Regions from separate parts of the Paenibacillus sp. LjRoot56 genome, predicted to be linked through region 2. Evidence: riboswitches for the same ligand, from Rfam matches in the RefSeq annotation. Region 2 holds a riboswitch; each other region holds the start of a gene.

Region 1 (2,269 bases), 880 kb from region 2:
GCTCTCTGTGACTGATTTATTATTGGCATACTCCGCATACAGGGCATTAAACTTCGCCACATCCCCCTGCGCATTCAAAATCCGTGATTTCTTCTGTGCTTCGGCATTCTCAAGCAATGCTTGAGCGTTACCGCGCTCCCTAGGAAGGATATCATTTTCGTATTTCGTAGCTATGTTAATCTTCGTGTTTTTCTCTTCACGCGCGTTAGTTACATCTTTAAACGCATTCTGCACATCGCCAGCTGGCGGCTCGATATCTTGGAATTTCAAATCGACAATATGAATTCCTGTTTGATATTTCGTCTGCATCTCGATCAGGCGTTCTTTGACCTTGCCTTGGACCTCGGTTTTTCCTTCTGTAATGGCAAAGTCTAGCGCAGTAGCGCCAATAACTGAACGAATCGCTGCGCTTGCGGAGTTACGTAGGAACAGTTCTGCATTATCAATATTGTACAAGTAGTTGCGCATGTCACTGATATTCCATTCAACCACGGCATCAGCGGATAAAATATTTTCATCCCCCGTAATCATCATCGCTTCTTCTTCTACGGGAGTGATTTTGCCACCCACTTCACGGAAGCCGATTTGGATACGTTGTGTCTTTTTGGCAGGAAGGACAATCACCTGTTGAATAGGGAAAGGGAGTTTAAAGTGAAGCCCAGCTTCCTTCTCTGTTGTATATTTGCCTAATGTTAAAATAGCCGCCTTCTCATGCTCCTGTACCGTGTAGAAGGTGGACGATCCAAAAATAAGGGCGAGAACGATAACAAGGCCGATAACAATTTTGGTCATCAAGCCTGGCGGAAGGGAAGAGGGTCTTCGTCGATCGGGTTCTGGCAGTACAAATGGTTCCATGGCAAACACCCCTTAATATAAGATTTACTGATACTCTATACGGGAAGTTTTGGAAATGGTTTCAATAGAGAGACGTAATTCTCAGCGAGCTGAGAATGGCTAGGTCAGCTGCAACTTGAAATGGAAAATTGTTATTTCCAAGAGTTGGCTGTCATGCTATGATGTTTAGTAATTGCATACGAATGAATCCCTAGGGGCGCCGAGAGGCTGAGACAGTGTAGACTGAACCCTTTGAACCTGATCTGGTTTATGCCAGCGGAGGAAAGTGGAACGAGCTTTGGAGCCGATTTTATATCTGTTTATGATGAGGCAGCCTACAACCACTTTTCTGAGGAAAGTGGTTTTTTTGTGTTTACGAGCAGAGTCAGGATGAAGGGCGCTGGTGAAAGAGAAGCGATGTTCCGTGGAGAGGAGTCGAGCCTTGCGTGTCACAGAAAGAACTGCATGTTATATCGGGCGGGAAGCAAACATGGTCCGAGATCGCAAAGATTGCGGCGCAGATTCACCCATATGTCACAGCGATTCATATTCGCGAGAAGACGAAGTCCTTGGACGAAGTGTTTATCGGCGTTCAGTACTTATTGGAGCAAGGGATTCCAGCCAAAAGCCTGTACGTCAACGGTCTTCCCTCTATCGCTCTAGCCTTGCAAACAGGTGGGCTTCAGCTTCCAGGCACGACGCCATCTCTTGTTATTCAAGATGAGTTTTGCCGCGGGATTCAGCGCATCGGAGTCTCTGTGCATCGTGCAGACGAGGCGATGTGGCGTGAAAAAGAAGGGGCCGATTATGTCATGTTCGGTCATATTTTTGCGACAAACTCTAAGCAAGGCGTACCGCCTAGGGGTTTGGAGCAGTTAAGACAATTAGTTAATCACGTTAACATTCCTGTGATTGCGATAGGCGGGATGACACCTGCGAGGGTAAAGTCCGTTCTGGATGCAGGAGCATCAGGCATCGCGGTGATGAGCGGGATATGGGAAGCAGCGGATCCCCTTGGAGCCGTTCTGGCCTATCATGATGAGCTTCAATAAATAGAGGTGAGCGAAATGTCAGCAGCAAGATCAGATGTCATCATCGTTGGCGGCGGTGTTATCGGTACATCCATCGCGTATTACTTGGCTAAAAGAGGGCAATCCGTCACGCTTTTGGAGCGCAGCCAGCTAGGCGCAGAAGCCTCGGCTGCAGCAGCAGGCATGCTCGGCGCGCAGTCCGAGATGGAAGACACAGGCGCCCTGTTCCAGTGGGCGCGCCAAAGCCGTGCCATGTTCCCCGAGCTGAGCGGGGAACTTCGAGAACTCACGGGCATCGACATCGGCCTCGTCCGTGAGGGGCTGCTGAACGTCGCGCTCAGCGACGTTCAAGAGCAGGAGCTGCGCGCGCGGGAGAAGCTCCAGCGCGCCGCGGGCGAGAAGGC
Region 2 (2,269 bases):
CAGCGGAATTCAAAACGTGCCTTGGATAATGCATTATCGCGATCCATGGCGCCTTTGTGCCCTTTGGCTAAATCAGCGGCATGAGCAGCAATTTTATAAGTAATAACCCCTTCACGAACGTCGTTTTTATTGGGCAAGCCCAAATGCTCTTTGGGCGTTACATAACAGAGCATGGCAGTGCCAAACCAGCCAATCATCGCTGCTCCAATGGCAGAAGTGATATGGTCATAGCCTGGCGCAATATCCGTAGTCAAGGGTCCTAATGTGTAAAATGGAGCTTCGTCACAGATTTCAAGTTGTTTATCCATATTTTCTTTGATTAAATGCATGGGTACGTGACCAGGACCTTCTACCATGACTTGTACATCATGTTTCCAAGCGATTTTGGTGAGTTCACCTAATGTTTCTAGTTCTGCAAACTGGGCTTCATCATTCGCATCTGCAATGGATCCTGGGCGTAAACCGTCGCCTAAAGAGAAGGATACATCATAGGTTTTCATGATTTCACAAATCTCTTCAAAATGGGTATACAGAAAGTTTTCCTGATGGTGGGCGAGACACCAGGCTGCCATAATGGAGCCGCCTCGTGAAACAATACCTGTCACTCGTTTGGCCGTAAGAGGAACGTAACGCAGCAGGACACCAGCATGAATCGTAAAGTAATCGACACCTTGCTCAGCTTGTTCAATTAGCGTGTCACGGTACACTTCCCACGTCAAATCTTCTGCTTTTCCATTCACTTTCTCTAATGCTTGATAAATAGGCACGGTACCAATAGGAACAGGGGAATTACGAATAATCCATTCCCGGGTGGTATGAATGTTTTTACCCGTTGAGAGATCCATAATATTATCAGCGCCCCAGCGAGTAGCCCATCTCATTTTTTCCACTTCTTCTTCAATGGAAGACGATACAGCTGAATTCCCAATATTCGCATTGATCTTAACGAGAAAGTTTCGTCCAATAATCATAGGCTCACTTTCAGGGTGATTAATATTGGCGGGGATAATCGCTCTACCACGAGCGACTTCGTCTTTCACAAATTCCGGAGATACATTTTCGCGAATCGCGATATATTCCATTTCGGACGTGATGATACCTTGACGTGCATAATGCATCTGGGTTACATTACGACCTGTTTTCGCTCTCATCGGGTGACGATGTAAGCCTGGAAAAACTTCGGTAACGTTCTCTTCCTTGGTATATCCGTTATCTTCCGGTTTAATCGTTCTTCCTTCATATATTTCAACATCGCCGCGTTCTACAATCCAATTCAAACGATTAGGCGCAATACCTGCACGAATATCGGTTTGGATTTCCTCATCTGTATAAGCACCACTCGTGTCGTATACACGAACAGGGGCGTTTTCCTGCTCTCCGTAAGCACCAGTAGTAGGACTCAATTTGATTTCACGCATAGGGACCCTGATGTCCTTTCGTGAGCCCTCGACATAAACTTTTTTGCTTCCCGGAAAAGCGGATGTTGATGATGTGACCTTTTCATTACTAGTTTCCATTGACATTTGCCATGCCTCCTATAGTTGATATGATCAAGCGGAGGGTTCATGCTGCGAAAAAAAGACCGCATCTATAAATAGAGGCGGTCTCTTGGTATACAAAGAGATCTTGTGTTCCTCCGCTGGCATTATCCAGATCAGGTTTAACGGTCGATAGTTATAACTATCCTCTCAGCCTGGTCTCACCAAGCTCCCGTGATTATGCACTTAGGTATTTAATTTACACTTTAACTCCAAATATTGCAATAGTTCGGCAAAATCTATTTAATGCGGGACATTCATCGACGACATCCCGCCAAAAACCAAAAGCCTCCAAATGAGAATTACATCTCATTCAGAGGCTTCTTCAATTAGCTTACCCGCTAATCGTCTACTGCTTCACCTCAACCTGCACCTGCTCAGGTCGATACACTGCCAACAACTCGCCGACAGAATTCACGGCGAACATCACCGTACGTTCGGCTTCCAGCTCGAACGCGTAGCTCAAGCCCGTTGCCGGATCCGTCACTTCGATCTGCGTGTCCACGCTGAACTCCGAGACCAAGATGAACAACGAACCGCTATCAAAGCTGAGCTTCCGCCCATATACGCCCGGCAGCTGCCCGCCTTTTACCCACGTTAGTTCCGCATCCACACCAGCTGACTTAAGAGCATACGCGTACAGCTTCTCGAGTGCATCGCCGCGCTCACCAAGCTCCACTGGGAGTGGACACCAGATGAGCTGCCCTTTGCCCAGCTCATAACTGCGAACG
Region 3 (2,269 bases), on a different contig from region 2:
GTCCGGGACAATTCCGCTCAGTACCTGAAGCAGGGTCGATTTACCACAGCCGCTAGGTCCCAACAGCAGTACCTTCTCACCCCGCTCGATGGAAAAGGAAACCCCCTGAAAGATCAGGGGGGCGTCATCGCCGGGATATTTTAACCGCAGATTTGTAACGCTCATTCCTTCGCTCATCTCGTTACCCCAATACGTCGTAATCTTTTTTGGAAACAGGACGAATCAGATTCAGTACACCCGTGCGGGATAAGGCACCCGTCAAATAATAGGCGAATACACCCGCAATCAAAGCACTGCCCAGTAATCTTAAACCAATGAATAATAGATAATTCCAGAATGCCAGCTGATCGATATAGCCATAGTACGTATCCACAAAGATGGACATAATGGCGGAAGCGAAGGCAGCAAGAATCGTTACTCCCACATTGGTGCGACGATAGCGGAAAGCCGCGAACACCAGCTCAGCACCAAGTCCTTGCAATAATCCAAAGACGAGCGTCGACACGCCCCAATGACCGCCATACAAGGCCTCAATCGTTGCAGCCGCCACCTCAGCCAACAGGGCAACACCTGGTTTGCGGATTACTAGGAACGCGAAAGTTGCCGCCATGAACCACATACCATAACTCAGCTGCTCTGCATGTAAGCCTAGCGGCTTCATGAGATCATAAATCGGTCCCCAAATTCGATAAATCACACCAAACACGGCTGAAATGACAATGGTGATCAAAATATCTGTCAGCTTCAACCCTTTTTTGCTTGCTTCCTTTTGCGCCATCTGCTTCTCGACTCCTTTTTCCTAATCATATTTGTCAATGAGATAGGCGAACACGCCAACCTTGGATACATGGTCTCTTTTGCCCCTTAAGAACAAAAAAAGCCTACCGGAATACCGGCAGGCTTGAACATTTGTGCATAAAAAAAGCACATCAGGTCTCTACGCTGGCATTATCCAGATCAGATTAACGGTCAGTGGCATAGGGCCACTATCTCAGCCTGACTTCATCAAGCACCCGTGTTGCTATTCATTTGGCTTAACTGTAGCGGATTAGCCGCTCTTTGGCAATCCTTTTTTTCCCAAAGGGTCGCGTTGGATGTTTATTTCTCGATCAGATGCTTCAGATCCTGTGTCAATCCGTTTAATTGACGGATGCTGTCTACGATATTCTGCACCCGATGCTGCTGTACTTCCGCGCTAGCTAGCACTTCTTGAACGGATGCTGCAGACTCCTCGGTAATCGCTGCAACGGATGTCATCTCTTCCGCTACCCGCTGCGATGAGATCTGCAATTGTTGATTCATACGTTGCAAGTGCGACGCCTGCTCCATCACTTCCGCTGTATTCGTGTTGATGACCTCGAACAATTGATTAACGCTATCTGTCGATTTCTTACCTGACTCTACAGCAGTAATGCCAACGGCAACCTTCTCTACGGCCGTCACAACTTTGGCCTGAATGGAACCAAGAATTTCCGAAATATCCGTCGATGCGATGTGTGCATTCTGCGCCAGCTTCCGAATTTCGTTTGCTACAACGGAGAACCCCTTGCCATGTTCACCTGCACGAGCAGCTTCGATCGAAGCATTCAGCGACAATAGATTCGTCTGGTTCGCAATATCTGCGATCGTGGAAACGATATTCCCAATCTTCACGTTTTCTTCATTCACTTCATTCATGATGTCGGAGGTCTCAGTGACGATGACGGTGATATCATTGATTTTGAGCGACAAATCTTCCATCTGGGTCTTGCCTTCGTTCGTCATTCTCGCTGTATCCCGTGATCTGCTGCTCATCGTATTCGATGCCGTAGTGGTCTGCTCCACAGTCTCATTCACATTCTGAATAGCGGATGTAATATCGTTAATGCTGGAGGCTTGTGATTCAATACCAATCGTAATCTCCTGAAAAGCAGCAACGACTTCCTCCGTAATTCTACCTGTTACTGCAGCATTCTCTTGCAGGTTTCCACTAGATGTACCCAGTACCTCTGTCGTATTACGAACACCTGACAGCACTTCATCCGTTTTAATCTTTGCGATCTCCGATTCCTTCGCACTTCTGGCAACATTCGTTAACATTCTCCTACCAATCTGACTTTGACCGATGAGTGTCATGATCGTGAGCAGATAAAAAGCATTAACCCCAATCGGATCCACATGTGGAGTAAGCGTCGTTATATACACATTCATATTAATCAGCCCTAGCACACCATTGAGCACGAGCGGCTTGTAGTCCATGTATAAAGAAATGAGCGCTAAGCTTAAGTAC

The links. Region 2 has a riboswitch for thiamine pyrophosphate ahead of thiC (phosphomethylpyrimidine synthase ThiC). Riboswitches for the same ligand answer to the same signal wherever they lie in the genome.
Region 1: linked by a shared signal. The riboswitch ahead of ACSQ8O_RS05820 (thiamine phosphate synthase) and the one ahead of thiC (phosphomethylpyrimidine synthase ThiC) in region 2 are both predicted to bind thiamine pyrophosphate.
Region 3: linked by a shared signal. The riboswitch ahead of ACSQ8O_RS32230 (ECF transporter S component) and the one ahead of thiC (phosphomethylpyrimidine synthase ThiC) in region 2 are both predicted to bind thiamine pyrophosphate.

Annotation. Positions count from the first base shown of each region.
Region 1 covers NZ_CAXURV020000001.1:1,296,242-1,298,510, forward strand. The annotation lists gene hflK (FtsH protease activity modulator HflK) at 1-855, opposite strand, end outside; TPP riboswitch at 1,038-1,136, shown strand; gene ACSQ8O_RS05820 (thiamine phosphate synthase) at 1,281-1,886, shown strand; gene thiO (glycine oxidase ThiO) at 1,902-2,269, shown strand, end outside.
Region 2 covers NZ_CAXURV020000001.1:2,171,720-2,173,988, reverse strand. The annotation lists gene thiC (phosphomethylpyrimidine synthase ThiC) at 1-1,523, opposite strand, end outside; TPP riboswitch at 1,615-1,724, opposite strand; gene ACSQ8O_RS09690 (beta-galactosidase) at 1,888-2,269, opposite strand, start outside.
Region 3 covers NZ_CAXURV020000005.1:59,900-62,168, reverse strand. The annotation lists gene ACSQ8O_RS32235 (ABC transporter ATP-binding protein) at 1-177, opposite strand, end outside; gene ACSQ8O_RS32230 (ECF transporter S component) at 182-778, opposite strand; TPP riboswitch at 918-1,027, opposite strand; gene ACSQ8O_RS32225 (methyl-accepting chemotaxis protein) at 1,099-2,269, opposite strand, start outside.